2 regions of the Enterococcus innesii genome follow, and region 2 is predicted to be linked to the other one. Evidence: predicted binding sites of a transcription regulator. Region 2 holds the regulator's gene; the other holds the start of a gene.
What was found. Region 2 encodes HrcA, which represses chaperone genes, less so after heat shock. Its sites were predicted from a motif close to TTAGCACTCNNNNNNNNNGAGTGCTAA; they were not measured.
Positions count from the first base shown of each region.

Region 1 (16,883 bases), 1.0 Mb from region 2:
GTCGATTTGAACCTGACGACGCAAGTCCCGGTGATTACACTGATCGAACTTTTAGCCCATCAAGTCTACAAGCAAATCTAAGTGATCGTAAAAAAACAGCTTCGGCTGTTTTTTTTGTTGGAACATGTTTCATAACTTAGAAAAGCTATAGGCAAGGGGAATATTATCCATTAAGATTTATTTGTAAGCGAATTCACTGGCCGGTGGATAGAATTTTATTTTAGGAGTGATGTGAGATGAACGAATGGATCAATGAGAAATTATTACCCCCAATATTAAAATTTGTCAATACGAAAGCAATCACTGCATTAAGAAACGGTATGCTCTATACGATGCCCTTTTCAATCGTAGGATCGATTTTCCTGCTATTAGCAAACTTTCCCGTCCAGTCGATTGCGGATTGGGTAACGAATAGCGGCTTAGGTGAATACTTCAACCAAGCCTATGGCGCCTCTTTTGCAATTATGGCCTTTTTCGCCGTAATGGGCATCGCCTATTCATATGTAAAAGCAGAAGGTTACGAAGGACTCCCTGCAGGAATGATTGGTTTAGTTATTTTCTTATTAACTATGGAGTCAAGTGTGACGGATGCTGAAGCAAATGTGACCATCGCAAATGTCATTGATAAGACGTGGACCGGTGGACAAGGAATGATCAGTGCCATCTTAGTGGGACTTTTTGTGGGTTGGGGCTATACGTGGTTCTTGAAACGCGACATCCGAATCAAACTGCCAGAGCAAGTACCCACCAATGTCGCAAACTCATTTACAGCATTGATTCCAGCCGCTGTTTTGACGACCATCGCATTAGGCATTTATATTTTCTTTGATAAAGTTTTTCAAACAACCGTGGTCGAATGGATCTACACCGTGATTCAAAGTCCGATGCAAGGGGTGACGGATTCCCTTGGTGGTGCAATGATGTTAGGCTTCTTAGTGCCATTCTTGTGGTTCTTTGGGGTTCACGGTTCGACGATCGTGGGCGGGATCATGGGACCAATTTTACAAGCCAATTCACTAGCCAATACGGCTATTCTTGAATCTGGTAAAGCATTGACATTAGAAAATGGCGGACACATCGTGACCCAGCAGTTTTTGGATCAATTTATGACGGTAACTGGCGCAGGAATGACGATTGGGATCGTGCTATACATGGTGGCTTTTGCCCGTTCGGCGCAGTTCAAACAATTAGGACGTCTTTCCTTGATCCCGGCATTCTTTAATATCAATGAACCAATTATTTTTGCGACACCGATCGTCATGAACCCAATCATGGTATTACCATTTATTTTGACACCGATGGTTTCAGGCGTGATCACGTATTTTGCACTTTATACCGGTATCGTACCGCTATTTACTGCTGTGCAAGTTCCATGGACGACCCCGCCGATCATTTCAGGTTTTCTAGTAGGTGGCATTCGGACCGCTATTTTACAATTTGTTGTTTTAGCAATCGGCTTCTTTATTTACTATCCTTTCATTCGTAAAGTCGATAGTTTGAACTATAAACAAGAAACAGAGATCGTTTAATACCAAGGAAGCAGGTTGAATAGAAATGAATAAACTAAGAAGCGATTTTTTATGGGGTGGCGCAGTCGCTGCTCACCAATTGGAAGGCGGCTATCGTGCGGGTGGAAAAGGCGTGAGTGTTGCTGATGTCATGACTGTCGGAGGCAACGGAATTCCTCGCCGAATCACGGAAGGTATCCAACCGGGCGAAAGCTATCCCAATCATGAAGCGATCGATTTTTATCATCGGTATCCTGAAGACATCAAGCTTTTTGCCGAATTAGGGTTGAAGTGCTTCCGAACATCGATTGCCTGGACCCGTATTTTTCCAAAGGGGGATGAGCGCGAGCCGAATGAGGAAGGCCTGGCCTTTTATGATCAATTATTCGATGAGTGTTTACGCTATGGCATTGAGCCAGTCATTACCCTGTCTCACTTTGAAATGCCTTATCATTTAGTGACCGAATACGGAGGTTGGCGTAACCGTAAATTGATCGATTTGTTTGTCCGCTTTGCAGAAGTTTGTTTTACGCGCTATCAAAAGAAAGTGAAGTATTGGATGACCTTCAATGAAATCAATAATCAAGCAAACTATAAAGAAGATTTTGCGCCATTTACCAATTCTGGTCTGTTCTTTACGGAAGGAGAAGACCGAGAAAAAGTCATGTACCAAGCAGCTCATTACGAGCTCGTTGCCAGTGCAAAAGCGGTGGCGCTAGGACATGCGATCAATCCTGCGTTTCAAATCGGATCGATGATCGCGATGTGCCCAATCTATCCGTATTCTTGCGATCCCAAAGACATGATGGCAGCCACGGTGGCCATGCAGCGGCGCTATTGGTTTTCAGATGTTCATGCCCGTGGGCACTATCCGAGTTATATGCGCAGCTATTTTGAAAGAAAACAATTTGATTTAGATATCACCCATGAAGATGAAGCAGCTTTGGCAAAAGGCTGTGTTGACTACATTGGTTTTAGCTACTATATGTCTTTTGCGACCAAAGGCAAGGAGAATGATCCAACCTATGACTATGATGAGAGCCAAGATCTGGTGGACAATCCTTATGTCGATGCTTCTGAATGGGGCTGGCAGATTGATCCCGTAGGCTTGCGCTATGCCATGAACTGGTTTAACGAACGCTACGAATTGCCGCTTTTCATTGTAGAAAATGGCTTTGGTGCGGTGGATACGGTGGAAGAGGATGGACAGATCCACGATGACTACCGTATTGACTACCTAAAAGCCCATATCGAAATGATGAAAGAAGCAGTAGCTTATGATGGCGTCGACTTATTAGGTTATACACCGTGGGGCATCATTGACTTGGTTTCTGCGGGGACAGGGGAAATGAAGAAACGCTATGGTGTGATCTATGTGGACAAAGACAATGAAGGAAATGGAACCCTTGCTCGTCGGAAGAAAGATTCATTTGCATGGTATCAGCAAGTGATTGCGTCCAATGGCACGAAGGTCTAAAGAAAAAAACGTTACGCAAAATTTCTGCGTAGCGTTTTTTCTTTAGGGCATTTGGATATAGCCGTAATGAAGCAATAACTGAATAATAATCACTAAAGTGTTCATTCCCACATGGGTGATCATGGAAGTCCAAATACTGCCGGTCAAAGCATACAGCCCAGAAAAGAACAGTCCTAAGAAAATATAGACTAAGAGATGATTGTCATTGTGGGCAAAGGCAAAGGCTACGGCGCTGACCACTACACCGACCCAAACATTGCTGTATTTCCCAATGATGCCAACTAAGGCTCTGCGGAAGACAAATTCCTCCATAATTGGCCCACCGACCATTGCTGCGAGAGCAAAGAGTGGGTTTTGCACCACGATGGCAATAATGTTTTCGGTATTTTGCGAAGCGCTGACTTCTCCGAAAAAGGATTCGATAAAGATGGCTAGATTTTGCAACAAAATCGCTGCGACAATGCCTGTTAGCCCGTAAATAAGAATCGCTGAGACTTTGGTTTTTTTGTGTTCAAACGATAGCGGTTCTGTTTGTTTGAAATACAAGAAAAACATGATCGCTGCACCAGCTAAGTAACCGATCGTTGTTGCTGCTACTTGATGTCCGCTAGGGACGAAAGCGATCGGTAGAAAAAAGACGATGCCGTAAGTAAGAATCGTGGATAAAGAATATTTTGATAAAGACATAGTTGTTTCCTCACACTCCTTTGCTTCATTATAGACTAGGTTGCTTCTAGAAACAAAAAATCCTACTATTTTTATCAATCAAATAGAAATGCAAAAAAAAATTTAGCAAAAGGCTTGCAAAAATGAGGGAAAATGAGTAATATTGAAAATGTAAGTTAGCACTCGACATAAGAGAGTGCTAATACTAAATTCTATAACATTCATTGGAGGGATTTATCGTGTTAAGACCATTAGGTGATCGTGTGATTATCGAAGTCGCAAAAGAAGAAGAAAAAACTGTAGGCGGAATCGTGCTTGCATCAGCAGCAAAAGAAAAACCACAAACGGGTACCGTTATTGCAGTCGGCGAAGGACGCACGCTCGAAAACGGTGAAAAAGCTCCTGTTGCTGTCAACGTTGGCGAACAAGTTATGTTTGAAAAATACGCTGGCACAGAAGTGAAATATGAAGGAACAGAATATTTGATCGTTGCTGCAAAAGATATCATTGCAGTAGTAGAATAAGAAAAATAAAAATACTTGAGGTGATGAAATCATGGCAAAAGAAATCAAATTTGCAGAAGACGCACGTGCAGCAATGCTTCGTGGGGTAGATAAATTAGCAGATACAGTAAAAGTAACCTTAGGCCCTAAAGGTCGTAACGTGGTTTTAGAAAAATCTTACGGTTCACCATTGATTACAAATGACGGTGTAACGATCGCTAAAGAAATCGAATTAGAAGATCATTTTGAAAACATGGGCGCAAAACTTGTTTCTGAAGTGGCTTCAAAAACAAACGATATCGCTGGTGACGGAACAACGACTGCTACGTTATTGACACAAGCAATCGTTCGTGAAGGATTGAAAAATGTCACCGCTGGTGCGAACCCATTAGGTATTCGCCGCGGGATCGAAATGGCAACAAAAGTGGCTGTAGAAGAGCTACACAACATTTCATCAATCGTTGATTCAAAAGAAGCGATCGCACAAGTTGGTGCTGTTTCTTCTGGTAGTGAAAAAGTTGGTCAATACATTGCTGATGCAATGGAAAAAGTCGGTAATGACGGCGTTATTACTATTGAAGAATCAAAAGGGATCGAAACAGAATTAGATGTCGTGGAAGGAATGCAATTTGATCGTGGGTACTTATCACAATACATGGTAACTGACAACGATAAAATGGAAGCAGCGTTAGAAAATCCATACATCTTGATCACTGACAAAAAAATCTCTAACATCCAAGATATTTTGCCATTGTTAGAACAAATCTTACAACAATCAAAACCATTATTAATCATCGCTGATGACGTTGATGGCGAAGCATTACCAACACTTGTATTGAACAAAATCCGTGGAACATTCAATGTTGTCGCAGTGAAAGCACCAGGATTTGGTGACCGTCGTAAAGCAATGCTAGAAGACATTGCGATCTTAACTGGTGGTACAGTGATCACTGAAGACTTAGGCCTTGAGTTGAAAGATGCAACCATCGATAACTTAGGTCAAGCAAGCAAAGTGGTTGTGGATAAAGACAACACAACGATCGTTGAAGGTGCTGGTGAAAAAGAAGCGATTGACGCACGCGTTCAATTGATCAAAAACCAAATCGCTGATACAACTTCTGACTTTGACCGTGAAAAACTACAAGAACGCTTAGCAAAACTTGCTGGTGGGGTTGCAGTGATCAAAGTTGGGGCACCAACTGAAACTGAATTGAAAGAATTGAAATTACGTATTGAAGATGCATTGAATGCAACACGTGCCGCTGTTGAAGAAGGCATGGTCTCAGGTGGGGGAACTGCCTTAGTCAATGTCATCAACAAAGTTGCAGAAATCGAAACAGATGGCGATGCAGCAACAGGTGTCAAAATCGTTTTACGTGCCTTAGAAGAACCAGTTCGTCAAATTGCTGAAAATGCAGGCTACGAAGGTTCAGTCATCATCGACAAATTGAAAAACGCTGACTTAGGCGTTGGTTTCAATGCAGCAACTGGCGAATGGGTAAACATGCTAGAAGCTGGGATCGTTGACCCAACAAAAGTGACGCGTTCTGCATTACAAAACGCAGCTTCTGTTGCCGCATTATTATTAACGACTGAAGCAGTCGTTGCCGACAAACCAGAACCAGCAGCGCCAGCAGCTCCTGCAATGGACCCATCAATGGGTATGGGCGGCATGATGTAAGCAAGCCTTGAGAACTCCTCTTTTGAGGGGTTCTTTTTTTGTGCGATCAAAAAATACTTCAACACAGAAAAAGACAAAAAACCTTTCTTCTTAGTATTCTAAGCACCAAAGAATTGGTTCATTGCTTGAATCAAAGGAGAAAGGATTGGTAGATATAAGCTATCTATTTGTCTTGTAAAGGCAGCGAGTTTTGTAAGGAACGTCAATCACAACCGTTCCCAAAATCCCTGCGCAAAACCAGTAATAAATTCGTAGAGAGCCGGCAGTATCACCGAAATACATAAAACGACAAAGACCATTTTCTGAACAGCAGTTAATTGTTTGAGGAAATGGTTTTTTGTGAACAATAAATACGCGATACAGATAACGGCAAGCAGCTGCAATAGATCAAATAAAATGGACAAGAAAATCACCTTTTCTGATTAGATTGAATGGACGATAGAATGATGGATTCTCTTAACATAGAGCAAAGAGTTGAATGATATGGTTCTGAGAAAACGTGAAGATCAACGTTTATAAAGAAACGGTATTTCGACGCCAAAGAATGCGAAGATCCCGCTTAAAAGAAAGTAAGTCAATAAGCCTAGATAAAAAAGGACTTTCCAATTCAATTTCTTTTTCATTCGATCCACTCCTTTTGTGTATCATAGCATAAAAAAACGATAATATAAATAAATAATCTGAAGATGCAAATTTGCATTTTTTAGCAAGTGTAAGCTCTCTCAAGCTACATTTTCGCTATCTTGAAAAACCTGAGCTAAAATAGAAAGAGGAACAAAATCATGGCTCACTTTGATTTTTAAATGAACAACGAGTCGAAAGAAGGAGACATTTCTTTGAAAAAAACATGGATAAAACGCAAAAAGAAGCAAAACGAAAATGAATTATTAACGGAACAGTCCGTTCAAGTCGAGCAAAGTCAAACGAGAGAAGAGCTGCAAGAAGAAGCGGAGTTTACTTCTTTTTTTGCGGATGTCATGAAGCGAATGCCGAAAAAATCGGCTGCCCTGGTGATGAAAGGCTATGACGGATCAAAAGCTCAGGCGGAAAAAGTGTTAGCGAAAAGCAAGGATCAATTTGATCAGGTGTTTGAGGAGTTTTTAGTTGGCGTAGATGATGAAACACGAAAAAAAGCCCACCGCACGATCCATGCGGCTTCTTTGACGGCGGCGATCATCGGCTGTTCACCGATTCCCTTTTCAGATGCAGTGTTACTTGTGCCAGTTCAAATGACGATGATGGCACGTTTGTATCGTATTTTTGGGCGAACATGGCGTGAAGGGTTAGCGAAAAGTATTTCGAAAGAGCTAGTCGTTGTGAGTTTTGGTCGCAGTGCCGTTGGCAATATCTTGAAATTTGTCCCAGCAGTCGGCACCGTTGCTGGAGCTGCAATCAATGCCAGTGTGGCTAGTGGTATCACCGAAGCATTAGGCTGGGTGACTGTCAAGATGCTGAATGATGGGGAAGATGTGTTTGAGCAAGTGATGTCCTTTAAAGGCCAATTTCACACGCTGTTCAATGCGTTGAAAGTTGGCAAGAAATCTAAGTGAAACAAACAGAAGAAGAACGAAGCAGGTCCAGACGATTTGCTTTTGTTGCTTCTTTTTCTTCACAGCAAATAAATAGTTATTTTAAAGGAGTGAGTAAAATGAAACAACGAGTGACACGGGAAGAAGTCAAAGAACGGTTGGTCACCGATGCGTATTTTCAAAAAGGTCGTTCTGCTTTGAAGACCCGCCAAACGATTTTGACGATTCTTGCTTGGCTGATGGTCTTGGTTCCCTTTGTCTGGCTGGCCATCCCGCTGACTTTACCGAATCTGGCGGATCGGATCGCCTTTCGGACATATCTGGAAGAAGCAGTGACTTTTGATTTTTTGGCGTTGTTCTTAGGAATTTCTTTTTTGGTCTTGGTTCTGACGTTTACTTTGTTGACCTTGAGGAACAACCGCCGCTTCAAACGATTGCTGCAAAAGCAATCGATGCATGATGAAGCTGCCTTGGAAAAACGCAAAGAGTTGCTAGAAGCATTTTATGAAGAACGCTTTGGGACGAAAGAAGAACGCCACGGGGCAAAATACTACGCGGTTGCACCGGAGCAAAACATCGGAGAAAGAGAGATCCAAGAACTTTTCCGTAGAAACGGGGTGGGCTGATGGTTGTCAATTTTGATACTGGGTTCCCGTGGTTGGATACATTTTTAACAGTCGTTTTAATGATTCTCTTTACGTATCCAATTTTAGGTGGCTTTGCTTGGTTCATCGGGGTGATCTGCAATCGTTTTTTGTTCCGTTATCGTCAATTAGAGTGGATACCGATCCCCGAAGAGATCGAGCCGATGATCACGATTATGGTACCAGCTCACAATGAAGAAATCGTTATTGAAGACACGATTCATTATTTAATGAACAATCTGAACTACAGCAATTATGAGGTGTTGGTGACTGATGATGGCTCAACGGATCAAACCCCTGTGATATTAGACCGATTGATGGAACAGTACCCAAATCTAAGAGTGTTGCGCATCGAAAAAAACCAAGGAAAGGCCCATGCCTTTAATATTGGGGTAGGGTTTGCCAAAGGGGAATTGATCTTGAGCAACGACGCAGATACGGTTCCTGAACCTGATGCGTTATGGAAATATGTCAATTATTTCATCCGCCAAGATTCCATCAATATCTCTGCCATTACGGCGAATATGGATGTTCAAAATCGCACAACGATCGTAGGGAAATCACAAACCGTTGAATTTTCAAGTATCGTAGGAATTATCAAACGGACCCAGCAAGCCGTTTTCGGCGTCATCTATGCCTATAGCGGTGCCAATACGATGTATCGCCGCGCGGCATTGATGGACGTGGGTCTGTTTCGACAAAATCGAGCTACAGAAGACATCAGTATTGCCTGGGACCACCAATTCCGAGGTTGGCTGTCTTTATTTGCTTCACGAGTGATGTTTTTCATGGAGGTGCCAGAAACACTCAAGATGCTCTACCGACAACGGAAACGCTGGGCGAAGGGCGGTACAGAAGTATGGCTGACCAACTTTAAAAAGGTCTTTTTGCATCCTTTTGAAAACATTGGTCGAACCGCTATGTTTGTCGATCAAACATTAAGTATCATCTGGTCATTCTTTTTCTGGCTTTCATCTGCCTTGTTTGTCTTTTATCTGATCTATTATGGTGCAACTGGGAATTACGAACGGATCTATCATATGTTTACGATGGCCTTTCTCTTCGTTTGTTTCGAGATGATTGCGGGGGTCATGCAGCTATTCACCAGCCTCTTGGCGGATGATAACCGCAGCAAGCTGAAGTATTTCCGTTTTGCTCCTTTTTACATGCTGTTTTACTGGATGATCAATGCCATAACGATCGTCACTACCTTTATTCCAGCCGTCAAGACCATCCTTGGCTACGGCAGCGGCGTTTGGGTCAGTCCAGAGCGAACCGCGAAAAAAACCGAAGAATCTTAACGAATACACCTTCCCTGGATAATAAAAAACAAGTCTGAGTTTTCTTCAGACTTGTTTTTTTGCCATTAAGGTTCAGAAAGATAGTAAATCTCACGATTTTGGTATGGATAACGAGTTTGCGAAAATTCGAAAGGTCGTCCGTCGGAGAGACGAGCAACTTGTTCTAATTCTAAGATCGGATCATTGGGATCGACTTCTAAATATTTGATATCATAGGAATCCGCTTTGTCGGCACGGATTTTACGTATGGCGGGACCTATTTTGAGATGTAAGGAATCAGTGATATATCGATAGATCGAGTGTTCAAGGATCGCCATATCAATATCGGGAATGGTTTTGATGGGCATGATCGTGTATTCCAATTCAAAGGGTTCGTTATCAACATAGCGCAGTCGTACGATATCATAAACAGGTTCGTTTTCTCGCAAAGACAAGTAATCCATTTCGTTGGCTTCTGGAAAACGTACATTGAAACTAATGATTTTACTTTGCACTTTATGCCGTCCGCCATATCGGTTGACTAAACCGATATACTCATTGATCTGTCCTTGGTAGGTCGCTGAATTGACATAGGTGCCATGACCTCTTTTGGTAGAAATCAGGCCTTCTTGCTTCAATTGATTTAGCGCTTTTTGGATCGTCATTCGCGAGGTTTGAAATCGTTTGGCTAACGCCGTTTGTTCCGGTAGTTTTGATAAAGCTGGAAAAACACCTTCATAAATATTCGTCCGCAACTGATCAACGATCTCTTTGTATTTTGTCATAGTCATCACTCCTTATGTAAAGAAATTCATGGACTTGAGTTTTGTTTGAAGGGGATAAAAACAAGGTCTATCACTAAAGAATCAGCTGAAATTCACATGTATAGAAAAAGCTTTGCATATGTTTTTGAAAAATTTACATGCCTATTTCACCTAATTATAATAGGTTTTGTAAGCGAATACAAACGATGGAGGAATCAATATGATAAAATTTTATTGGGGGAACAGTGTCAGCAGTATGCAGACAGAAGGTGGTTGGAATGAAGGCGGTAAAAGCTTATCCGTTTATGATATACGGGAAGCTTCGGAACAGGCTAGCGATTGGCATGTAGCAAATGATAACTATCATGTGTATACAGAAGATTTTGATTATATGCAAGATTTGGGGATGAACATGTATCGTTTCCAAATTTCTTGGTCAAGGGTCGTTCACGATGGAGATGGTGCCTTTAATGAAGAAGGGATCGCCTATTACGATCGTTTTATTGATGATCTGTTAGCTCGAGGGATCGAGCCTATGATTTGTTTGTACCATTTTGATATGCCTCTGCATCTGGCGAAAACCTATAACGGGTTCATCAGCAAAGAAGTGAAGGACGCATTCATTCGTTTTGGAAAAGAAATGGTGGATCGTTTTGCGGATAAAGTCCATTATTGGTTAACCTTTAACGAACAAAATCTTTTCCACCAAGACCATGGTTTTAAGATCAGCGGCTATTTAGAAGGGGAAGAAACGACAGAAGAATTGTATCAGATTTTCCACAATGTCATGGTTTGCCATGCAGAACTCTGTAATTATCTTCATGAAACAACAAATGCGAAGATCGGCGGCATGCTGGCGTATTCTGAGGCGTATCCAGCGACTTGTCGTCCACAAGACATCAAAGCAGCAAGAGAGTTTGATGAATTTGCGAACTTTACTTTATTAGATTGCTATGCGCACGGCAAGTATTCGGCAGCACAAGACCGATACGTGAAAAATCATCAACTCAATATGAATATTTTACCTGGGGAATTAGAAGCGATCGCAGCGCAGAAAAATGATTACATTGCCTTTAGCTATTATGCTTCTTCTACCTTGAATGCTGAAAAAATTCCTGAAGGAACGCCGCCGAATCGGTACATGACTTTTGGAAAACAAGACAATCCGTATATCGAAACGACGGAATGGAATTGGCAAATTGATCCGCTCGGCTTCCGTGATGTCTTAAATAAAGTCTATCAGCGGTACCGCTTGCCAGTGTTTCCGATTGAAAACGGGATTGGTGTCAGAGAGCATTGGGATGGCAAAGAACCGATTCAAGATGATTACCGTATTGCCTATCATCAAGAGCATATTCGAGCGATGTTTGAAGCGATGGTGGAAGATGGAGTGGTCTGTCTTGGGTATCTTGGTTGGGGGCTGATCGACATTTTGAGCTCGCAAGGTGATATGGAGAAACGATACGGACTCGTGTATGTCAATCGTGGCAACCATGAGTTGCGAGATATGAAACGTGTACCGAAAAAATCGTATGAATGGTTCAAAGAAGTGATCAAAACGAATGGTAGTACGATCTATACAAACCCATATACAGAATAGGAGGAACAAAAATGGCAGCAGAAAAGCGCACGTTTTTAGATAAATTTACAGAGTTTTCGGTCCGTCTCGGCAATCAGGTTCATCTCAAAAGTCTTCGTGATGCGTTTGCGACCTTAATGCCTGCCTTTATTATCGCAGGGATCGCTGTGTTGTTTAATAATGTCTTCTTTCCATGGTTTTTAGAAGGGGCTGCCTTGGCGCGAATGCAAGTGTTTGGCAATTCCATCACCAATGGAACATTGAATATCGCCGGTCTGCTGATCGCCCCGATGATCGCTTATTTTCTTTGCCGCAACAAAAACAATCCGAGCGCCATCAATGCAACCTTTGTGGCAACGACTTGCTTAGTGGTCATGTTGGCGATGGTTCATGCCGTGATGCCAGAAGGCGCTCAAGCAGAAGTGACCATCAGTGGTGTGATGCTATTTGACGATGTCGGGACCAAAGGGATGTTTTCTGGAATCATTTGTGGGTTAGTTGCCACGGAATTATTTATTCGACTGTCAGAAAACAAGCACTTAAAAATCAATTTAGGGGATCAAGTTCCTCCTGCCGTCAGCAAATCCTTCAGCACGTTGATCCCTGCTATTTTGGTGATTTCCTTCTTTGCCGTAGTTGCGACCGTGCTAGCAGCCTTTGATACCGACCTGATTCAAATCATTTCAACAGTGATCCAAGAACCACTGCGTTTGTTGAACACATCGATTTTTGGGTTCTTGATCATCTATTCAACGGGCAATTTTCTGTTTACTTTAGGCATTCACCAAACCGTCATCAATGGCACCTTGTTAGATCCATTGCTGTTAGTCAATATGAATGAAAACATGCAAGCCGTGCAAGAAGGCGCTACGCCACCCAATATCTTAAATTCAGCATTCGTGACGGTTTTCGCACAACTAGGCGGGACTGGATTTACGATCAGCTTGATCATTGCAGTGCTCTTATTCGTCCGCAATTACCAACCTTTTCGGGATGTCGTCAATCTATCCCTAGCTCCGGGTATTTTTAATATCAACGAGCCAATCATCTTTGGTTTACCGATCGTCTTCAATTTACCCATGATCATTCCCTTCGTTGCAAGTCCAATTGTTGCGACGTTGATTGGCTACTTTGCTACCGCAGTAGGATTCATTGAGCCGCTTTCTGTGATGGTTCCTTGGACGACACCACCAATTCTTAGTGCATTGTTGGCATCAAAAGGGGATTTTAAAGTTGTTTTGGTTCAAGTGATCATCATCGTCGTTTGTGTAGCAATCTATTTTCCATTTTTAAAAATCGCTCAACGGGTTGCAATCAAATCTGCTGAATTGGAGCGGGCAGAATAAACAAAACAGGATGAATCCTATACTAGAGTGACCTACAAAAGTTAGAACAAAATTCTAACGTTTTGGGGGTCACTATTTTTTGAGGTGATTTTTTTACTAAGTTTCTATTTTGAACTTTAATTAAATGGTATACTATCCCAAAAGGAGCGACTATGAAACTATCAGAAATGCAAAAAGCGATCTATCAAAACAAAATCGATCACCAATTCAATGTCACAAATATTGAAAAAGAGTTTTTGGCTTTATATGGTGAAATAGGGGAAGCCTTTGACGCGTATCGGAAGCAACAAGAGGTAGGAGAAGAATTGGCGGATGTGGCGATTTATCTTCTTGGGTTAGCGGAAATCCTTTCCATCGATCTTGAAGCAGAGATTCATAAAAAAATGGCCGTCAACCAAAAGCGCCGTTATACCAGTTATGGCAATGGCTATGCAAAACGAATCGATGATTGATACACGCAGAAAAATTAGTGGATTCTACGAGTATAGGCTCTTACCGAAATAGAAATGGAAGCAGGAGATAGGATGGAAAAGAACGTAAGCATGCGTGAATTAACAACGGCAGATTTAGCAGAAGTCGTGGACCACTATATTGCTGTATTTTCAGCAGAACCATGGAATGACCAATTGACAGTGCCGCAAATCACCGACTATGTATCATCAATGATGGCAATGAATACTTTTATTGGTTATCGACTAACAGATCGAGCATCGAATGAATTGATTGGTCTTTCTTTAGGCTTTATCAAGCCCTGGTATCAAGGAAAAGAGTATGTGATCGATACCTTTTTAATTACTGGCACGCACCAAGGAAAAGGCTTAGGTTCCACTTTTTTAGAAAGGATCAAAGAGGATCTACTCAAGAAAGAGATCCCAACGATCCTGTTAGATACTGAAGAAAGTATGCCCGCAGCGGATTTTTATAAAAAGAATGGCTTTAAACCGCTACCAGATAATGTGAGCTATTATTTATCTCTAGATTAATTCAAGCATGTCAATAAATAAAAAAGTCTGCGAAAAAAATCGCAGGCTTTTTAGTTATGCACAGTTTCAACAGGTTTATCCACAATATGTTGTAGGAACGTGTTTTCGCCTACTAAATATTGTGCTTGATCCCCGTTGAAATAAGAAACTGTCGCTTCTTTGAGGAAGTATTTCCCTTTACTGCATTGATGGTAGTCATTCGGTGATTTTCAAGGTGACTTGGCAATGGTTGAGATAGAAAGTATCATAGCCTGCTTTTTTTCGATTACAATAAAGACGAGACTCGCAACCCTTCGGCGAAGCCTCGTCTTTTTACAGATCAACAGAAAAAGAAAACGCAGGAGTCTACGCTTTCTTTTTCTGTTCTTCTTTTTTCTTGTCTGTGGTCTGTACGGAATCTAGGGCTTTTTTGAAAATCTCTTCTTTTTTCGTTTTATAGTTATGTTGTCGTTCAGCATAAACTTTTTCTTTCGTCTTTGTTTTCATACTCGGTCACCTCTTCCTTTTTTTTAAGTATAGCACGATTTCACAAACTCATGCAAATGCTTAGTTTTATCCTTGGTATTATAATCTTTTGAATAAAATAAATTGTGAAAATATTTCTTTCGGTAGAAGTGAGTGACTTCTCTATCAAATAATTCGTATCCAGTTGGAAGCGATGTAACAGGATTTCATCATAGCGTCGATCACACTGGTGAAAGAAGCATTCTTTTTGAAAAAACTTTTTCACAGGATCCCTTGTGTAAAAAAGGAATGATAAATGGGTGATTTTAGTATCGATTTTTGAAGAATGGGATAAGAAAAGAAATGTTATTCAAATAACAGTCTTGTTTTTCAAAAAGTGGGTTTGTTTGCAAAAAAATTCCTGTTTTTATTCGCGAATTAAAATAACGTTGAATGAAATAGCGTTTTTCTGTAGTTTATAGAAATCTTTGTAAATAGAGTGCCATTGAGCAACACCAAAGAGAAAGTGATCAAAAAGAATAACGCAGGAAAATAAATGACACGTTTTATTAAACGTAAAGTAAAAAAATACAAAACGAAAACAATATCAAAAAATATTAATTTTTGTTAAAATGGGGTACAGGGGGTGTTTTATTGGAATCTCGGAAAATCAAACGTAAGCGTTTAGTGAAACAAAAACGGTCCCTTTTCGTACAAAAAGGATTGGGTATCACAGCAGCGTTAGCATCAACATCAGGTGTCTTTACGTCTCTTGCTCATGCGACCGAAACGACGAACGCTTCGTCATCAACCAACACAACTGCTACTCTTGCCAGATCGTCAGCTGAAACGGCGATCAATCGACAATTTAAAACAACAGCTTCACTGAATGTTCGTTCAAATGCTTCAACAAGTGCCTCTATCGTAAGTGGTGTAGGAGCAAATACAACAATCACTGCGGTGGCTCAAAAGAACGGTACCTCAGTGAATGGCAATACAACATGGTATAAGCTATCAACAGGCGGCTGGATCTCAGGGGCTTATGTGAAGAGCACCTCAGGCTCCTCTTCTGCCAATACAGGCTCGTCCAATTCGTCGTCTTCTTCATCGGAAAAAGCAATTTCGAAATCAGTGAAAACGACTACTGCATTGAACGTCCGTTCAAATGCAACGACAAGTTCTAGTGTCGTACGCGGTTTGAGCAGTAATGCGACAGTACAAGTCGTTGCACAAAAGAGTGGTACATCGGTGAATGGCACGACCACTTGGTACAAATTGTCCACAGGCGGTTGGATCACGGCAGCCTATGTCAAAGATGTGTCCAGTAGCTCCACAGGCAATAGTTCTTCTGGCGGCAATACAAGTGTTTCTGCAGAAACGGCTATCAGCAAGAACGTGAAAACAACAGCGGCATTAAATGTTCGTTCGAGTGCCTCAACAAGCGGCAGTGTCGTTGGCAGCCTAAGCAACAGCACGACGGTGAAGGTCGTTGCCCAGAAAAATGGCACATCCGTTGGCGGCACCAATGTTTGGTACAAAGTATCGACCGGTGGCTGGATCACAGCGGCATATGTGCGTGATGTCACGTCTAGTTCTGGAAATACAAGTAATAATAATAATTCAAACACAGGTTCAAACAATACTGGCTCATCAAACGGCTCAAGCAATGCGAGTGAGCAAGCCATCAATAAGACGTTCCAAACAACCACTGGTATGAATGTCCGCTCAAATGCATCAACTTCTGCAAGTGTAGTCAGCAGTTTGGGCAGCAATGCGACCTTCAAAGCAGTTGCTCAAAAACAAGGCACGTCAGTCAATGGCAATACCACTTGGTATAAGTTATCAACGGGTGGCTGGGTATCTGCAGCATATGTCAAAGAAGTCAGTGCAACGACTCCTGGCAACAATAACAACGCAGGCAATACCAATGTTCCAATGAGCGTGGATGGAGCAGCGATCGTTGCAGAAGCTAGAAAACATATCGGCACTCCTTATCAATGGGGAGGCAAAGGACCAGATGTCTTCGACTGTTCTGGGTTTACACGCTACGTCTTCTTAAAAGTGACGGGCAAAAACATCGGTGATTGGACAGTCCCACAAGAAAGCGCAGGGACGATCATTCCTGTCTCGCAAGCACAAGCTGGCGACTTGCTGTTCTGGGGTCAAAAAGGGAATACCTACCACGTAGCGATCGCTACAAGTAATACAAGCTATATCCATGCGCCAAGCACGGGTTATACAGTCACCGAAGCACAATCAGGCTTTTCGACTGCTAGCTTCGCTCTACGTGTGAAATAAATATTTCATTGAAAAGGCAAAGGGTTTGTCCTTTGTTAGAAACGCCCCTAAGAAAGCTGCAATCAGTTTTCTTAGGGGCGCTTTTTGTGCTGGGCGCAGATCTTCTAAAAGATGGGACATTGCCCTTGTTTTTTTTGACAAAAAGGCCGATTTGTCAAAATATCTTGTTTTTACTAGTACA
Region 1 covers NZ_AP025635.1:2,785,313-2,802,195, forward strand. Annotated here, with positions in the region: gene ENLAB_RS12965 (MurR/RpiR family transcriptional regulator) at 1-81, shown strand, start outside; gene ENLAB_RS12970 (PTS sugar transporter subunit IIC) at 237-1,529, shown strand; gene ENLAB_RS12975 (6-phospho-beta-glucosidase) at 1,555-2,985, shown strand; gene ENLAB_RS12980 (CPBP family intramembrane glutamic endopeptidase) at 3,028-3,672, opposite strand; gene groES (co-chaperone GroES) at 3,891-4,175, shown strand; gene groL (chaperonin GroEL) at 4,207-5,835, shown strand; gene ENLAB_RS12995 (hypothetical protein) at 6,042-6,239, opposite strand; gene ENLAB_RS13000 (YcjF family protein) at 6,639-7,385, shown strand; gene ENLAB_RS13005 (hypothetical protein) at 7,484-7,990, shown strand; gene ENLAB_RS13010 (glycosyltransferase family 2 protein) at 7,990-9,309, shown strand; gene ENLAB_RS13015 (GntR family transcriptional regulator) at 9,375-10,073, opposite strand; gene ENLAB_RS13020 (glycoside hydrolase family 1 protein) at 10,273-11,652, shown strand; gene ENLAB_RS13025 (PTS sugar transporter subunit IIC) at 11,664-12,977, shown strand; gene ENLAB_RS13030 (MazG-like family protein) at 13,130-13,429, shown strand; gene ENLAB_RS13035 (GNAT family N-acetyltransferase) at 13,502-13,960, shown strand; gene ENLAB_RS13040 (hypothetical protein) at 14,306-14,446, opposite strand; gene ENLAB_RS13045 (C40 family peptidase) at 15,059-16,702, shown strand.
Region 1: groES (co-chaperone GroES) is a predicted target of HrcA. The motif match lies at 3,828-3,854, and genes of this name have one in related genera.

Region 2 (16,883 bases):
ACCAGTTGGACGAATGATTTGTTGAACGACGGTATCGGTTTGATCGTACTCATAAGGACCAGGCGTGGCCGAAACATAGACGATTTGATTGACATGTTTCTCGAATTCTTCCAAACGCAACGGACGGTTATCCAGCGCAGAAGGCAAGCGGAAACCGTAGTCCACTAGCATTTGTTTTCTCGCCCGGTCACCGTTATACATCCCACGAACTTGCGGCATCGTTACGTGTGATTCGTCGATTACTAATAGAAAATCATCTGGGAAGAAATCCAATAACGTATAGGGCGGTTCCCCTTCTTTTCGTCCATCCATGTGGCGAGAGTAGTTTTCGATCCCTGAGGTGTACCCCATTTCCCGCATCATTTCAATATCATAATTGGTTCGCTGCTCTAAACGCTGTGCTTCTAGCAGCTTATTTTCCGCTCGCAAGACTTCCAGTCGGGCATCCAGCTCACTTTGAATCGAGGCGATCGCATGTTCCATATGGTCTTCATTGGTCACAAAGTGGGTTGCCGGAAAGATCGACACATGTTCGGTGTCACTCATGATCTCACCCGTCAAGGCATCGACTTCACGGATCCGATCGATTTCATCCCCAAAAAACTCAATGCGTAATGCTCGCTCGTCACGAGAAGCTGGAAAAATCTCCACAACATCGCCACGCACGCGAAAACGTCCCCGTTGAAAATCGATGTCGTTTCGCTCAAATTGGATCTCGATCAATTCTTTTAATAGTTGGTCTCGAGACTTTTCCATCCCTACTCGTAAAGAAACAACTTGTCTCGCATACTCAATCGGCGAACCTAAACCGAAAATACAGGAGACGGACGCTACAACGATCACATCGTTTCTTTCTAATAAAGAACTGGTTGCCGAATGCCGTAGCTTGTCGATTTCATCATTAACACTGGAGTCTTTTTCAATGTATGTATCACTGGAAGGAACATACGCTTCTGGTTGATAGTAATCATAGTAACTGACAAAGTACTCGACCGCATTATTTGGAAAAAAGTCTTTGAACTCGCCATATAATTGTCCAGCCAATGTTTTATTATGGGCAATGATCAATGTCGGTTTATTGACTTCCTTGATTAGATTAGAAATCGTATAAGTCTTACCAGTACCAGTGGCTCCCAACAAAATCTGTGCTTTTTTTCCACCGACCACCCCGTCAACCAACTGACGTATCGCTTCCGGCTGATCACCTGCTGGTTGATATTTTGATACTAAGTCAAATTCATGGGAAGTTGTTCTTTCGATCATCTTCATTCCCCCTCGATTATTCTAAACGACAACAAAAAAAGAAAAACTCGCTGTCGCTTTTCCATAAATAAGTATATCATAGCGAACATACTTTCGCCATCATTTGCTATGAAAGTTTCATGCGATTTAGCATAACTTAACATGTTCGTTTTTCTAACATCCGATGTGAGGTTTGAAGGAATTTGTCACATTTTTAAAGAGAAAGACTTGTGTGTTGAAGAAAAAATCCATATAATTTATAGATACGTTATATCTAAAGGAGGAATTTTCTTGAAAAGAAAACACATGACCTTCGCTATAATCGCGCTGATTGTCAGCTTTTTTACTTTTTCGGTAAAGTCAGCGAATGCGGAGGAAACTACGTATAAGATAGGAACAGATTTAACATTTGCGCCTTTCGAATTTCAAAATGAAAACAATGAATATGTTGGGATCGATATAGATTTATTAAACGCGATCGCTGAAGATCAAGGTTTCGCAGTCGATTTACGTCCTTTAGGTTTTGACGCCTCCATTCAAGGAGTGCAATCAAATCAGCTAGATGGCATGATCGCTGGGATGAGTATTACAGAGGAACGTAAAGAAACCTTTGATTTCTCTGACCCTTATTTTGATAGCGGGATCCAAATGGCTGTAGCTGCAGATAATGACAGCATTACTAGCTATGAAGATCTTGAGGGCGAAACGGTCGGTGCAAAGGTTGGTACCGAAAGTGCCCGCTTTCTAGAAAGCAATAAAGACCAATATGGCTACGACATCAAATTATATGATGACGCTACTGGACTATATGGCGCTGTACGCAATGGTACTGTGGCAGCCGCTTTCGATGATTTTCCAGTGCTTGGCTATGCTATTAACAATGGCGAACCGATGAAACTTGTCGGCGAACCTGAAAAAGGTGCTTCTTACGGATTCGCTGTCAGAAAAGGCCAAAATCAAGAGCTACTTGAAAAATTCAATGCTGGTTTAGCCAATATGAAAGCTTCCGGCAAATACGATGAAATCGTCAATACTTACATCACAACGTCTGATTCAGATGCAGACACTAGCGAAATGGTGAAAGTCGAACCAAAGAAAGATGTTTACCGCATTGCCAGTGACTCCGCTTTTGCCCCATTCGAGTTTCAAAACGAAGACAACGAATATGTGGGAATCGATGTTGATTTAATGAATCGGGCTGCAGAATTGCAAGGATTCAACATTGAATTCAATTTCATCGGTTTTTCAGGAGCTTTGCAAGCGTTGGACGGTAACCAAGCAGATGGGATGATTGCTGGGATGACAATCACTGATGAGCGTCGTCAATCCTATGACTTTTCTGATTCTTACTTTGAAAGTGGTATTCAGATTGCTGTAAAAGAAGGCAATGATTCCATCAAATCTTATGAAGATTTAGATGGGAAAACCGTCGGTGCGAAAGTTGGGACAGAAAGTGCAGACTTCCTGATCGCCAACGAAGAGAAATATGGCTATTCCATCAAATATTATGATGCCGCCGATCAATTATATGCGGCTGTTAACGGTGGGCAAATTGATGCCATGATGGATGATTATCCAGTGATTGGTTATGCCATCAGCCAAGGACAAAAACTAATGACACCGATTGAAAAAGAATCTGGCGGTCAGTACGGATTTGCGGTGAAAAAAGGCCAAAATCCTGAATTGATCCAAATGTTTAATGAAGCATTGAAAGAAATGAAACGTACTGGGGAGTACGATCAAATCATCAACAAATACATTGAAGATGGTTCTGCCACAGAAAAACGAGTAGATGAATCAACGATCACTGGTTTGATCAGCAACAACTATAACGTCTTATTAAAAGGATTATGGAATACCCTTTTACTAGCCTTGATTTCATTTGCTTTAGCATTAGTGATCGGGATCATTTTTGGACTATTTAGTGTCGCACCAATCAAAGCTTTACGGGTTTTTGCTGGAATCTATGTAGATATCATTCGTGGTATCCCAATGATGGTATTGGCTTTCTTCATCTTCTTCGGTCTTTCCGATGCGATTGGTATCACAATTCCGGACTTTGCAGCCGGGGTCATTACATTGACCTTAAATGCCAGTGCTTATATCGCTGAGATCGTTCGTGGCGGGATCAATGCGGTGCCAAAAGGTCAGATGGAAGCTTCTCGAAGTTTGGGGATGACCTACACTCGGACGATGCAGAAAATCATTTTACCGCAAGCGATCAAAATCATGATTCCATCTTTCGTTAACCAATTCGTTATCTCGCTGAAAGATACAACGATCATCTCGGTTATCGGAGTCGTAGAATTATTGCAAACCGGGAAAATCATCGTTGCTCGGACCACGCAAAGTACCTATGTTTACTTGATCATCGCGATTATTTACTTAGTCGTGATCACAGCTTTAACGAAACTTGCAAAAGTTTTAGAAAAGAAGGTGAAATAGCATGAAAGAAAAAATCTTAGTTGAAAATCTTGTGAAAAAATACGGAGACAATACCGTATTGAACAATATCAATGTTTCCATCGCTGAAGGAGAAGTTGTTTGCGTGATCGGTCCTTCAGGATCTGGAAAATCGACGTTCTTACGCTGTTTGAACCGCTTAGAAGAACCAACCAGCGGTGATATTATCATTGATGGCGCGCATCTGATGGATAAAAACACCAACATCAATGCTGTACGACAACATATCGGCATGGTGTTTCAGCATTTCAATCTCTTCCCGCACTTGTCAGTTTTAGAAAACATCATTCTAGCCCCGATGGATCTAAAAAATGCTTCTCGGCAAGAAGCGGAACAAAACGCGATTCGTTTATTAGAGACGGTAGGTCTGGCTGATAAAAAAGACATGTACCCTGACAATCTATCTGGAGGACAAAAACAACGGGTGGCGATCGCGAGAGCTTTAGCCATGAATCCCGATGTGATGCTTTTCGATGAACCAACCTCCGCACTCGATCCCGAAATGGTTGGGGATGTACTGAATGTTATGAAAGACCTAGCCAAACAAGGAATGACCATGGTGATCGTCACTCATGAGATGGGCTTTGCCAAAGAAGTAGCGAACCGCGTGATGTTTATTGATGGCGGTAATTTCTTAGAAGACGGCACACCTGAGCAAATTTTTACCACCCCTAAGCATGATCGTACGAAAGATTTCTTAGACAAAGTATTGAATATCTAAAAAAATCCTCTGGAACAGCTCTTTTCTCGGACTGTTGCAGAGGTCTTTTTTCATTGATTTTTTCTTTTTGTTTCTTCTGAGATCCGTTTTTGATTTTCACCTAAAAATACTTTTGTATCGATCGGGTTTGCTTGGTTTGCCCCACCGATGCCGGTATCAACCATCTTTCCCCAACCTTTCAATGGCTCTTTTCCTTGCGCACGAAGCCTCGCATTTTTTAAACGTAACGCTTGTTTTTTCGCTTCTTTTTTCGCTTGATGTTTTGCTTGCCATTGCTTTAAGATGCTCATCTTCTTTTCTTCCTCTCCTTCTTTATTAAAAAAAGATTTGCTTACATACATTCTTGGCAAACCGCGTGCTACTTCCTACCGACCTGGTAAGAGCCACTAGGATTCACCTTTGATATAGCACATTTTTATTGAGTAGTTAATTCTATTATAACATTTCCTTTTCACCCGCGTAAGCTGCAGCTAATAATTTATTAAAACTATCAAATAATATTTGAAATCCAGTGAGCAGATCAGAAGCGACATATTACACTTATTTACTAACGTTCACCCCAAAACTAATACGCCTTACAAAAAGATAACAAAAATGCAGCTTATCACTTTGAAGAACCCCAAATATTGAATCCTCTTCTTATTGCTTAGTCATCAAAAAAAGTGCCCGTGTATACAAACACAGGCACTTTTTTCTATGATCTTTTTCGTTTAGGCAAAAACGGTCGACCAATTGTCACGTTCATCAAGAAATTCTTGCGCTAATTTTTGCGCACCTTCTAAGGTATGGTTCGCCGCCCAACCGCATTGCACTTCATTGCTGGCAGGTACTTCAGTTGCTTGCAAAACATCCTTCATGGTTTTTTCAAGGACTGTCAAAATCTCTTCATAATCGTCATGATTCAAGACAGTCAAATAAAAGCCGGTTTGGCAGCCCATTGGTGACCAATCCACGATATAATCTGCATGATTACGAATCAATTCTGCCGTCAAATGTTCTAAAGAATGCAGACTTGCCATATCCATATGCGCTTGGTTCGGCTGCTTCAAACGGACATCATATTTGATAATGGTATCATTCGTTCCTTGTTTTTTATCGGCAACCCGTACATAAGGTGCTTTGACTTTCGTATGATCCAAATTAAAGCTTTCAACGTTCATTTTCATTGTACTTCTCTCCTACTCTCTTTGTGCTTCCACAAGCCAAACATACTCATTGATTTGCTTAAAACGACTGGTAAACCCCTGTTGGCGAAAGTACCGTTCGATATCCGCAGTAACTGGATAGTACTCCCGTTCCAGATCAGCGGCTAGTCGCTGGTGACCAGCTTGACGCGCTTCGTCGATTAGTTCCATTTTGCGGGCTAAAGAAAGAAACATCGTATCACCGAAAAGCACTTTCCCGCCTTTTGGCAGCATCGCTGCATATTTGCCGATCACCCGTTGTTTTTCGTCCTCCGTAAGATGATGAAAAACATAGGTAGAAACGATCGTATCAATCGCATCCGTGATCTCAGGAAAAACCTCCATATCACCATCAACAAAAGTCACTTTAGAAAGACTGGGTTTTGACTTGGCGATCCGCCGCATCTCTGGCGATGGCTCGATCGCCAGCACATTTTTTCCTTGATCAAGTAGAGCTTGTGTTAGATTTCCAGTTCCACTACCAAATTCTACCACAGACCGCCCTGCCTTTTCAGCAATTTCTGCTAGTAACTGTTCATATTTTAAAAAAACTGCTCGATATTCTTCATCCTTACCTGCAACTGTTTCATCGTACTCAGCTGCCCAGTCTGAAAAAATTGGAATAAACTCTCTCCCCATCACTAGTTACCTGCCTTTTCAAACGCTTGCTCTAAATCTGCTTGTAGATCCTCACCGTCTTCGATGCCGACCGACAATCGAATCAAGCCATCTTTGATCCCAGATTGCTGGCGAATTTCTTTAGGGATTGAGGCATGGGTCATCACGGCTGGCACTTCTACCAAACTTTCCACGCCACCTAAACTTTCTGCTAAAGTAAAAATCTTTAATGCTTCAACAAAGCCGGCTGTTTTCGTTTCATCGGTTAGTTCAAAAGATATCATACCGCTATACCCAGACATCTGTGATTTGGCGATTTCATGTCCTTCATGGTCAATCAATCCTGGATAATAAACCTTTGCGACAGCTGGATGTGCTTGCAAGTAGTGGGCAATTTTCATCGCGTTGTTTTGATGTGCTTCCATCCGCAAAGCAAGTGTTTTGATGCTTCGTTGGATCAACCAGCTATCATGAGGCCCCAATACACCACCAATGGCGTTTTGTAAAAAAGCAATTCTTTTGGCGATTTGTAGCTCTTTGGCAACCGCTAACCCAGCTACTACATCACTGTGTCCACCGAGATACTTGGTAGCGCTGTGAATCACAATATCTGCGCCTAATTGTAGCGGCTTTTGAAAATATGGCGTCGCAAAGGTATTATCCACGATCGTCAAAATGTCCTGTTTTTTAGCTAGTTGGGCAACGATTGCGATGTCCGTAATCTTCAATAATGGATTCGTCGGTGTTTCTAGAAAAATCGCTTTGGTCTCAGGAAGAATTGCTGCTTCTATAGCAGCTAAATCATCGGTTTTGACTAGCGAATATGTCAACCCGCTTTTTTCTAATACTTGATGAAGCAAACGAAACGTCCCGCCATATACATCATCCCCTAAAATGACGTGATCTCCTGTCTGAAACAATGAGAAGACCGCATGGGTGGCTGCTAATCCAGAGGCAAAAGCAAACCCTTGGGCGCCTTCTTCAAGATCCGCAATCAATTCTTCTACGGCAAAACGAGTTGGATTGCCTGAACGACTGTATTCATATTGCTTTGGCTGACCAAGTGCGTTTTGCTTGTAAGTTGATGTTTGATAGATCGGCACACTGACCGCCCCAGTCGTTTCGTCTTCACTGATACCACCGTGGATTACTTTTGTATTAAAGTGCATTGTATTCTCCTCCTGTAAATGGTGTAATTGTGGATTCGCCAGCATAAATTTGTTTTGATAGATAGCGGTCGCCACCATCGGGAAAAACTGTGACGATCGAGCTGCCCGTTGGCAAAACAAAACTTTCTTTGACGGCTGCTGCCATGGCGGCTCCACTTGAACTCCCAATAAGCAGACCATAGTTTTTTGCCAAGTAACGAGTAAAGGCAAAGCCTTCCGCATCACTGATCGTATAAATTTGATCAATACGTAAATCGTCGAAAAATTGTGGAATGAACTCAACACCGATCCCTTCAATCTCATGGCCGTGGGCAGGACCGCCATTCAAGATTGATCCTTCTGGTTCAACAACAGCAAGACGAGTACTAGATTTTTGTTTCTTTAAGTATGTTGCGACACCTGCGAAGGTTCCCCCGCTACCAGCGCCGGCAACGAAGCTATCAATTTTTCCAGATAGCTCCTGAGAGATCTCTGGGCCTAAGGTTGCTTGGTAGGCTGCAGGGTTGTTTTGATTGTGAAATTGCATTGGCATAAAACTATTTGGCACCTGTTTTGCTAGTTCCTTTGCTTTTTCAATCGCCCCTTGAATGCCTGCTTCAGTGGGCGTATGAACGATGGTCCCGCCTAATGCTTCAATCAATTGCTGCTTTTCAAGGCTGAATTTTTCAGGAATGACAAAAATCATTTTTAAGCCATACTCGATCCCGGCTAAAGCCAAACCAATTCCAGTATTTCCCGCTGTCGGTTCGATAACGGTTGTCTCATGATCGATCACATGCTCACGAAACGCTTCATCGATCAAATATTTTCCTAATCGGTCCTTGATACTTCCACCAGGACTTAAATACTCAAGTTTTGCGTAGATGGTACTTCCCTTTTTGCCGCCAAATGCTGCGGCATCAAATTCAAAGAATGGGGTTTGCCCAATCAATGCTTTTATGTTATTAACGATCATCGCTCGACTCCTCGCTCAAGTTTTTGGTACAACTCGTATGCTTCATGTACTCATTTTCGTTTGCAATCATCAGCCGTCGCCAATGAAAGCGGTGAAAAATAGCAAACAAAAAGGGGTACTGACTATTACATCAGTACCCCCAAAAATGTCGTCTTATCCGGATAGAAGCGAATCACTAAAAAACTCAGCGATCTGCTGCGACAAAGGAACTAATAATAGGCATGACAAATGGGTATGCTGCTTTTTGCACCATACAACAACAACATGTAGTTTGTGTGTTGAAGTTCGTCATGTCTTGTTCCCTCCTTTAATTTGCTTGTTAACAAAATAGCACGACTCTTTTTCATTGTCAAACGTTTTTTTTAATCAACAAGTATCGATCAATGAACGTTAATAAAATAACATCATAGAGGATAATAAGCGGTCACATAGGCATCCACGGCTTTGATCGCGGCTACAACATCTTCTGCAGATACCGTGAACGGCATATTGTGGATCGTCTCCCCTTCGATGGTTGCTTGTTTGCCGACTTTCATAAGGTCTGCATCACTGACATCCGCAAGATGCATTTCAGCTAATGTCGTTGGTAATTCCAACGCCTGATACAACTCAATATATTGGTCAATTTCATCAGGATCCGCGTTTTCCAGCATCAATTGTGTAAGTGTCCCGTAAGCAACTTTCTCTCCATGAGTCAAATCATGGACGTCTCCTTCAAGGGCTGTCAAGCCATTATGGATCGCATGAGCTGCTGCCAGACCAGCACTTTCAAAACCTAAACCACTTAACAGAGTGTTGGCTTCCACGATTTGTTCAAACGCTTCGGTAACGACTTGTTTTTTATTTGCTTGATAGGCTTTCAGCGCATTCTCAAAAAGGATCTCTTCGCATTTTTCAGCGATCGCCATGCCGGCAATTGGTTGAATGCCGCCAACCATATTCTGACTATGGCTTCGGGCAACGGCGCGTGCTTCGACATAGGTTGCGAGTGCATCCGCAATACCCGCTGCCAATAACTTGGCAGGCGCTTTCGCAATAACAGCTGTATCCACTAAGACAAGTTCAGGATTTTTGTTATAAAAACGATACTTTTCAAAGCGACCTTCATCTGTATAAATAACAGAAAGTGCAGAAGTTGGTGCATCAGTAGAAGCGATCGTTGGCAAAACGGCAATCGGTATGTTTAATTCATCTGCAACAGCTTTCCCAGTATCGATGGCTTTCCCGCCACCTAATGCAGCAACCACTTCAATGGATTCGCTTTTGGCTTTAGAGACGATACGATCGATTTCATTTGCAGAAGCTTCTCCACCAAAAATTTCTTTTACCGGATCTAAATCAGCTGCTTTGAGATTATCAAATAAGTCTTCACCGGCAATTTTCCAAACTGTTTCATCGGTCAAAAGCAGCACTTTCTTCCCTAGATCTTTAATGTGGGATAAACCATCTTTCAATACACCTTTTCCTTGAACGTATCGTGACGGACTCGCAAATATTCTTTCCATTGTATCTCCTCCTTTAATCGGTCTACTTTCATTGTGACATACTAAGCAAGCGATTTCAAAGGAAAAGAAAAAAAGATGGACAAGAAGATTCGATTCTCGTCCATACTGCACATTTATATTCTTTCAACCACTCATGCCCTGATAAAACGGATGGTTTTATCAGGGCATGAATTGGATTATTGACTTGTTATTTCTTTTTCCCACCAAAAGCATCTTTCATTTTATCAAAAAATCCTTCTGGTTGTTGTTCGGTGGTTTCATGTCCACTAGCTTTTGCATAAGCCCGCAATGCTTCTTTTTGTTCCTCATTTAAGTTCTTCGGTGTGATCAGCTTCACTTTGACTTGTTGATCGCCATTGCCGCCTCCCCGTAAGCGAGGGGCTCCTTTACCGCGTAAGCGGAAGTTTGTACCTGTTTGGGTCCCAGCTGGGATTTTTAACTTCACATTCCCGTGAACCGTTGGTACATTGACTTCGTCACCTAAAGCAGCTTGGACAAAGTTCAGCGGTAGCTCGTAATAAATCTCAGAACCGTCACGATCAAAAATATCACTTTCTTCCACACGGAAAACAACGTATAAGTCCCCGTAAGGACCACCGTTGGTCCCAGCTTCTCCCTGGCCAGATAAACGCATTTGTTGTCCATCTTCGACACCTGCAGGCACGTTGACTTTTACATTATGTTTTTTCTTTTCATGGCCAGTACCATGACATGTTGTACATGGTTCCTTGATTTCTTTCCCAGTTCCATGACAAACATCACAGGTTTGACGGCTCATCACACGACCAAGTGGTGTTTGACGTTCAACATTGATAGTACCTGCACCATGACATTTATGACAGGTTTCTGGTGAAGTACCTGGTTTTGCCCCGTTCCCACCGCAGGTATGGCAGGTTTCTTCACGATTGTATTGAACAGTTTTTTCCACTCCGAAAATCGCTTCTTCAAAGGAAAGATCGACCGCATATTGCAAGTCCGCTCCTTGTCGAGGTGCATTAGGATTGGCTGCTCTGCCGCCTCCACCCCCGAAAAATGATTCGAAAATGTCTTCAAATCCACCAAAACCGCCTCCGGAGAATCCGCCACTGTTAAAGCCGCCGAATCCACCGCCATAACCGCCTCCGTAGTTCGGATCGGTACCAGCATGACCATACTGATCATAAGCAGCTCTTTTTTGGGAATCACTTAATATTTCATAGGCCTCAGAAATCTCTTTAAACTTTGCTTCTGCATCAGGTTCTTTATTGATGTCTGGATGATATTGTTTTGAAAGCTTACGATAAGCTTTTTTGATTTCGTCATCCGAAGCCCCTTTTTGTAGACCTAAGACCTCATAATAATCTCTTTTGTCTGCCATTGGCTTCCCTCCACTCTATTCTTGCGTCTCTCGTATTTTAGCATATAATTCGCTCTAGAAAAATACGTTTCGCAAATTCATAAGAAAAAGCCAAAGCGGTGACTTTGGCTTTTTCACAAACAGCGATTATTTATCGTCACCGTCTACTTCTTCAAAGTCGGCGTCAACCACATCGTCTGCGCCGCCTTGTGCAGCTTCTGGATTTTCTTGTGCTTGTTGTTGTGCTGCTTGTTCGTATAATTTAACGGTTAAGTTTTGTACGATTTCATTCAAAGCATCACGTTTGGTTTTCATTTCTTCTAAGTTGTTTGCTTCAACCGCAGCTTTCAACTCATCACGAGCTTCTTCCGCTTTTTTGACTTCGTCTGCATCCACTTTGCCTTCAAGCTCTTTCAATGTTTTATCAACAGTGAACAACAATGCATCGACGTCATTGCGTAGATCAACTTCTTCTTTGCGCTGTTTGTCGGCTTCAGCGTTTGCTTCAGCATCTTTTACCATGCGTTCGATTTCTTCATCTGATAAACCTGAAGATGATTTGATCGTGATTTTTTGTTCTTTTTGTGTACCTAAATCTTTTGCAGAAACATTGACGATCCCATTTTTATCGATATCAAATGTTACTTCGATTTGAGGGATGCCACGAGGTGCTGGTGGAATATCCGTCAATTGGAATCTTCCTAATGTTTTGTTGTCAGCAGCCATTGGACGTTCCCCTTGCAAGACATGGATATCAACGGCAGGTTGATTGTCTGCTGCAGTTGAGAAGACTTGTGATTTACTTGTAGGGATCGTTGTGTTACGATCGATCAGTTTTGTAAAGACAGCACCCATCGTTTCGATACCTAATGATAATGGTGTAACGTCTAGTAAGACAACATCTTTCACATCCCCAGTGATCACGCCACCTTGGATCGCAGCACCCATCGCTACCACTTCATCTGGGTTTACTGATTTGTTTGGTTCTTTATTGGTTTCTTTACGTACAGCATCAACTACTGCCGGAATACGAGTTGAACCACCAACTAAGATCACTTCATCGATTTCTGATTGTGATAAGCCAGCATCTTTCAAAGCTTGGCGTACTGGAATTTTTGTACGCTCTACTAAGTCTGCTGTTAATTCATCAAATTTCGCACGAGTCAAGGTCATTTCCAAGTGCAATGGACCAGCATCGCCAGCTGTGATAAACGGTAAGCTGATTTGGGTACTTGTTACACCTGACAAGTCTTTTTTCGCTTTTTCAGCAGCATCTTTCAAACGTTGCAAAGCCATTTTGTCTTTTCCAAGATCAATGCCGTTTTCTTTTTTGAATTCTGCTACCATGTAATCGATGATTTTGTTATCAAAGTCATCCCCACCTAGGTTGTTGTCCCCAGCAGTTGACAATACGTCAAAGACGCCATCGCCTAATTCAAGGATCGATACGTCGAAAGTACCGCCACCTAAGTCAAAGACTAGGATTTTTTCATCTTTATCTGTTTTATCTAACCCATAAGCTAAAGCTGCAGCAGTTGGTTCATTGACGATTCGTTCTACTTCAAGACCGGCAATTTTACCAGCATCTTTAGTTGCTTGACGTTGTGCATCGTTGAAGTATGCAGGAACAGTGATGACTGCTTTTTCAACTTTTTCACCTAAATAGTCTTCAGCAAATCCTTTGATGTATTGAAGAACCATTGCGGAAACTTCTTGTGGTGTATAAGATTTGCCTTCAACTTCTACTTTGTATCCTGCTTCACCCATATGGCGTTTAATAGAAGAAATCGTATTCGGGTTTGTCACTGCTTGGCGTTTTGCAACTTCCCCTACTTGGATCTCACCATTTTTGAATGAAACAACAGAAGGTGTGGTACGGTTTCCTTCTGGATTCGTAATGATTTTTGCTTCGCCGCCTTCAAGGACAGCAACAGCTGAGTTTGTTGTTCCTAAGTCGATACCGATAATTTTACTCATAAGTAATACACTCCCTTTTTAATTTAAACATCTACTTATAGATAGAAAGAACTATTGTGCAACGATGACCATGCTTGCACGCAAGACACGATCATGCAATTTATACCCTTTTTGCAAGACAGTAACGATTGTGTCTGCCGGTGTTTCATCAGAGGCAGGTACAGTCTGCACCGCTTGATGCAAGTTCGGATCGAACATTGCACCTTCAGCAGGAATCTCTTCGATTCCCTCTTCTTTTAAGGCTTGACGCAGACTTTCAAGAACCATTTCAACGCCTTTTTTCAAATTCGCCGCTTGGTCTTGATCGACATCTGCTGCCATCGCTCGTTCCAAATTGTCGATTGCTGGCAACAGTTTTTTGCCAAGATCTTGCGAGCGGTATTTTTGTAAAAGTTCCCGCTCATTGCGGTTACGTGAAGTGATATTTGCGATCTCTGCACGAGCACGCAGGAATTGATCTTCCAATTCGTTATTCTTTTCTTGCAAAAGTTCCAATTCGCTTTTTTCCACTGCTTCTTCCTCTGGTTGAGGAGTCTGTGCTTCAGTTTCAGTTGATTCATTTGAAGATTCAGGTGTTTCTGCGGTTTCTTCAGCAGTTTTAGCTAATTCTTCATCTAAACGCTCTTCTTTTTCCGTCACGTTTCAACCATCCCTTCTACGATTTGTTTCATTGCCGCTTATTCATTGGCAGCGTCTAATGCGCGATAATAATCGGCCAATTTTTTTGCTAACTCGCCTCGAAAAACTTCCATCAGTCCAAACATCCGTGAATACGGCATACTTGATGGACCTAATAAAGCGATCGTTCCTTGTCCATGACCTTCGATTTCATAGCTGGCTTGGATCAAACTCATATTTTGTAACAAGTCATTGCCAAGCTCAGAGCCGATTCTGATTTGAATCGCAGAATCTCTTGGCGCCAGCAGCTGTGTCAGCTGATCTGCGTTTTTCATAAATGAATACATCGATTTGAACTGACTAACATCTTGCGTCGGTTCAAAATCCAGAAGATTCATTCGCCCGCCGACGAAGATTTTTTCTTCAAAAATATGGCTCAGCATCGTATCAAAGAGATCAACGATTCCGTCAGTCGTTTGAAAATACTTATGCAGAATCATCGGAATCTCGGTTCTTAATCGATGGTAGACCGTCATTAGAGGTTCACCGATCAATTTGTCGTTGATGATCCTTACCATTTTTTCCAAATCTTCGCTACTCATCGATTCAGGAAGGGTAAAGACTTGATTTTCGACATTCCCTTTATCCGTCACGATGATCGCGATGATCTGTCGTGCATTCAAAGGGACGATTCGAAAGCCCGTCAATTTCCTTTCCTTCATATCTGGCCCGAGAGACAACGCTGTATAGCTAGTCAAGTTGGACAAGATCGTGGCAGACTGCTGGATGATTTCATTGATTTCATGAAAATCTTTTCCAAAAGAATGACGAATGGTTTGAATTTCGTTTTGGTCAACTTCAGATGGCTTCAATAAGTGATCAACGTAATAGCGATACCCTTTTATTGATGGCACACGCCCTGAAGATGAATGTGTCTTTAATAGAAGTCCAGCTTCTTCCAGCGCCTTCATCTCATTACGAATGGTGGCAGAGCTAGCTTCAACCCCATCTTCCATCAATCGCTTCGAGCCCGTGGGCTGACCAGTATTCGTATAGTTTTGGATGATGAGGTGTAAAATCATTTGTTGTCTAGGTGTCAACATTTTATCCACTCCTCCGTTAGCACTCATTCCTATTAAGTGCTAACACGATTATAAATATACCATATTTGCTAGGAATGTCAAGTATTTGCATCACTTTTTTAGCACTCTTTCTAAGAGAGTGCTAAAAAAAGAAAGCAAAAAAGAAGCAGCGCGAAATGGCTACTTCTCTTCCTTGTTCTTTCTTATTTTTCTCCATCCAAGAGAAATGCTTCAAACACTTCGTTGCCAATGAACATCCCAGCTTTCGTTAAAAAGACACGATCACCTTGACTAGCCAACCAGCCTTTTTGAATCAACTGTTCGCTAGTTGAACCATAGATTTCCTGAAAAGACTTCCCGAATTTTTCTGCAAAGCGTATTTTTGAAATGCCAGCCTTTTTACGGAGGCCTAAAAAAAGTTCCTCTTCCATTTGATTGCTGGTTGTCAATTCTTCGATTTCGTGGATTGGCAACTGATTTTCCTGCAATGGTTTCAAATAATGCTGGATCGGTCCTTTATTCTTGTAGCGAGACTGTCCAAGATAACCACTAGCGCCTGCCCCAAAGCCAAAATAATGTTCATTGTTCCAATACACTAGATTGTGCAGGGACTCATACCCTGGTCGGGCAAAATTACTGATTTCATATTGGGTCAAGCCAGCTTTGTTCATCGCAGCGATCGCCTCATCAAACATCTGCGTTTCAGCTTCTTGAGAAGGTAGTGCCATTCTTCCTTGGCGAACCCAGTTCATAAACATGGTTTTGTTTTCTAAGATTAAGGAATACATCGCATAATGAGGCAACCCGAGATCAATCGCTCGCGTCAGCGTATCACGGAAGCTTTCAATGCTTTGTCCCGGAAGTGCATAAATCAAATCGATCGTCACATTCTGAAAATCATGTTTTTCTAGCAGTTGGATGGTTGAATAAACATCTTCAGCAGTATGCTTGCGACCAATTTTTTTTAGCAAGCGATTATCAAAGGTCTGGACCCCCATAGACAATCGATTGACTTGGTGGTTTTTCAACACCAGCATTTTGTCTTCGCTCAAATCACCAGGATTTGCTTCCACTGTAAACTCTTTCGTTGTGTGGGTCGGCAATAATTCGTGTACGCCTGACAGCAATCGATCCAGCTGGCTTGCTGAAAGCGACGTTGGCGTCCCACCGCCAATGTAAATCGTTTCTGCTTCACTGACTGGCTGGTGGAAAAGAGTCAACTCAATTTCCTTCAACAGTGCTTCGATGTATTCATCCACTGGCTGGCCTTCTAAAAACACTTTGTTGAAGTCACAGTAGTAGCAAATATGTTCACAGAAAGGTATATGTAGATACGCGGAAATATTTCCTGCGCTTTTTGTAGATGGATCATTTATTGTTTGACCTTCAAGCATTACTAAGTGATTCTCCTCTATCTTCTTTTTCACTCGCATTGCTGAGAGTATCGGCACTTATTGTAGCACAGATCTGTGAATTCTCCTATCACTTGAAATAGCAATAAGCAAAAAAACACCACTTCAAGAAAGTGATGTTTCAGAACAATCATAGAAAAAACCAAGAGGACTACTCCTATTAAGTACGGTAAACTACCGTTTTTGTTCTTATGGCAAACAGAAAAATTGCGGTCTGCTACAAGAACTAACACTTCCCCCAAATTGTTAGCGCCACAAAAGATAAGCTGTTGTCGGCGGCTTACTGAATAAGAGTAGCTCTCTTCTTGAAAGACAATCGCTTGCCTTATCTGACTCTAGTATACCTTGATTTAAAAATTAAGTCCTATCATCTTTTTCATCAGTCTATGAAAACAGTGAGGAATGTAAGGACGCTTGATCGATTAAAAAACATGAAGCAAGATGTCGATCAAGTAACGGATCAACCGATAGGCGATAAATAAGAAAAAAATATTTCCTAGCAAAAATTGAAAAACATTTCCGATAGATCCTTTAAAGGAGCGAAAACTGAAATACCGGGACCAACGACTGAACCCATTTTGGCGATTTCGCTTTAATCGAT
Region 2 covers NZ_AP025635.1:277,220-294,102, forward strand. Annotated here, with positions in the region: gene uvrB (excinuclease ABC subunit UvrB) at 1-1,263, opposite strand, end outside; gene ENLAB_RS01340 (amino acid ABC transporter substrate-binding protein/permease) at 1,534-3,687, shown strand; gene ENLAB_RS01345 (amino acid ABC transporter ATP-binding protein) at 3,689-4,426, shown strand; gene ENLAB_RS01350 (hypothetical protein) at 4,477-4,716, opposite strand; gene ENLAB_RS01355 (S-ribosylhomocysteine lyase) at 5,137-5,592, opposite strand; gene ENLAB_RS01360 (class I SAM-dependent DNA methyltransferase) at 5,605-6,249, opposite strand; gene ENLAB_RS01365 (cystathionine gamma-synthase) at 6,252-7,397, opposite strand; gene ENLAB_RS01370 (PLP-dependent cysteine synthase family protein) at 7,387-8,352, opposite strand; gene ENLAB_RS01375 (glycerol dehydrogenase) at 8,757-9,857, opposite strand; gene dnaJ (molecular chaperone DnaJ) at 10,045-11,214, opposite strand; gene dnaK (molecular chaperone DnaK) at 11,341-13,170, opposite strand; gene grpE (nucleotide exchange factor GrpE) at 13,222-13,809, opposite strand; gene hrcA (heat-inducible transcriptional repressor HrcA) at 13,848-14,891, opposite strand; gene hemW (radical SAM family heme chaperone HemW) at 15,074-16,264, opposite strand; gene ENLAB_RS01405 (hypothetical protein) at 16,705-16,883, opposite strand, start outside.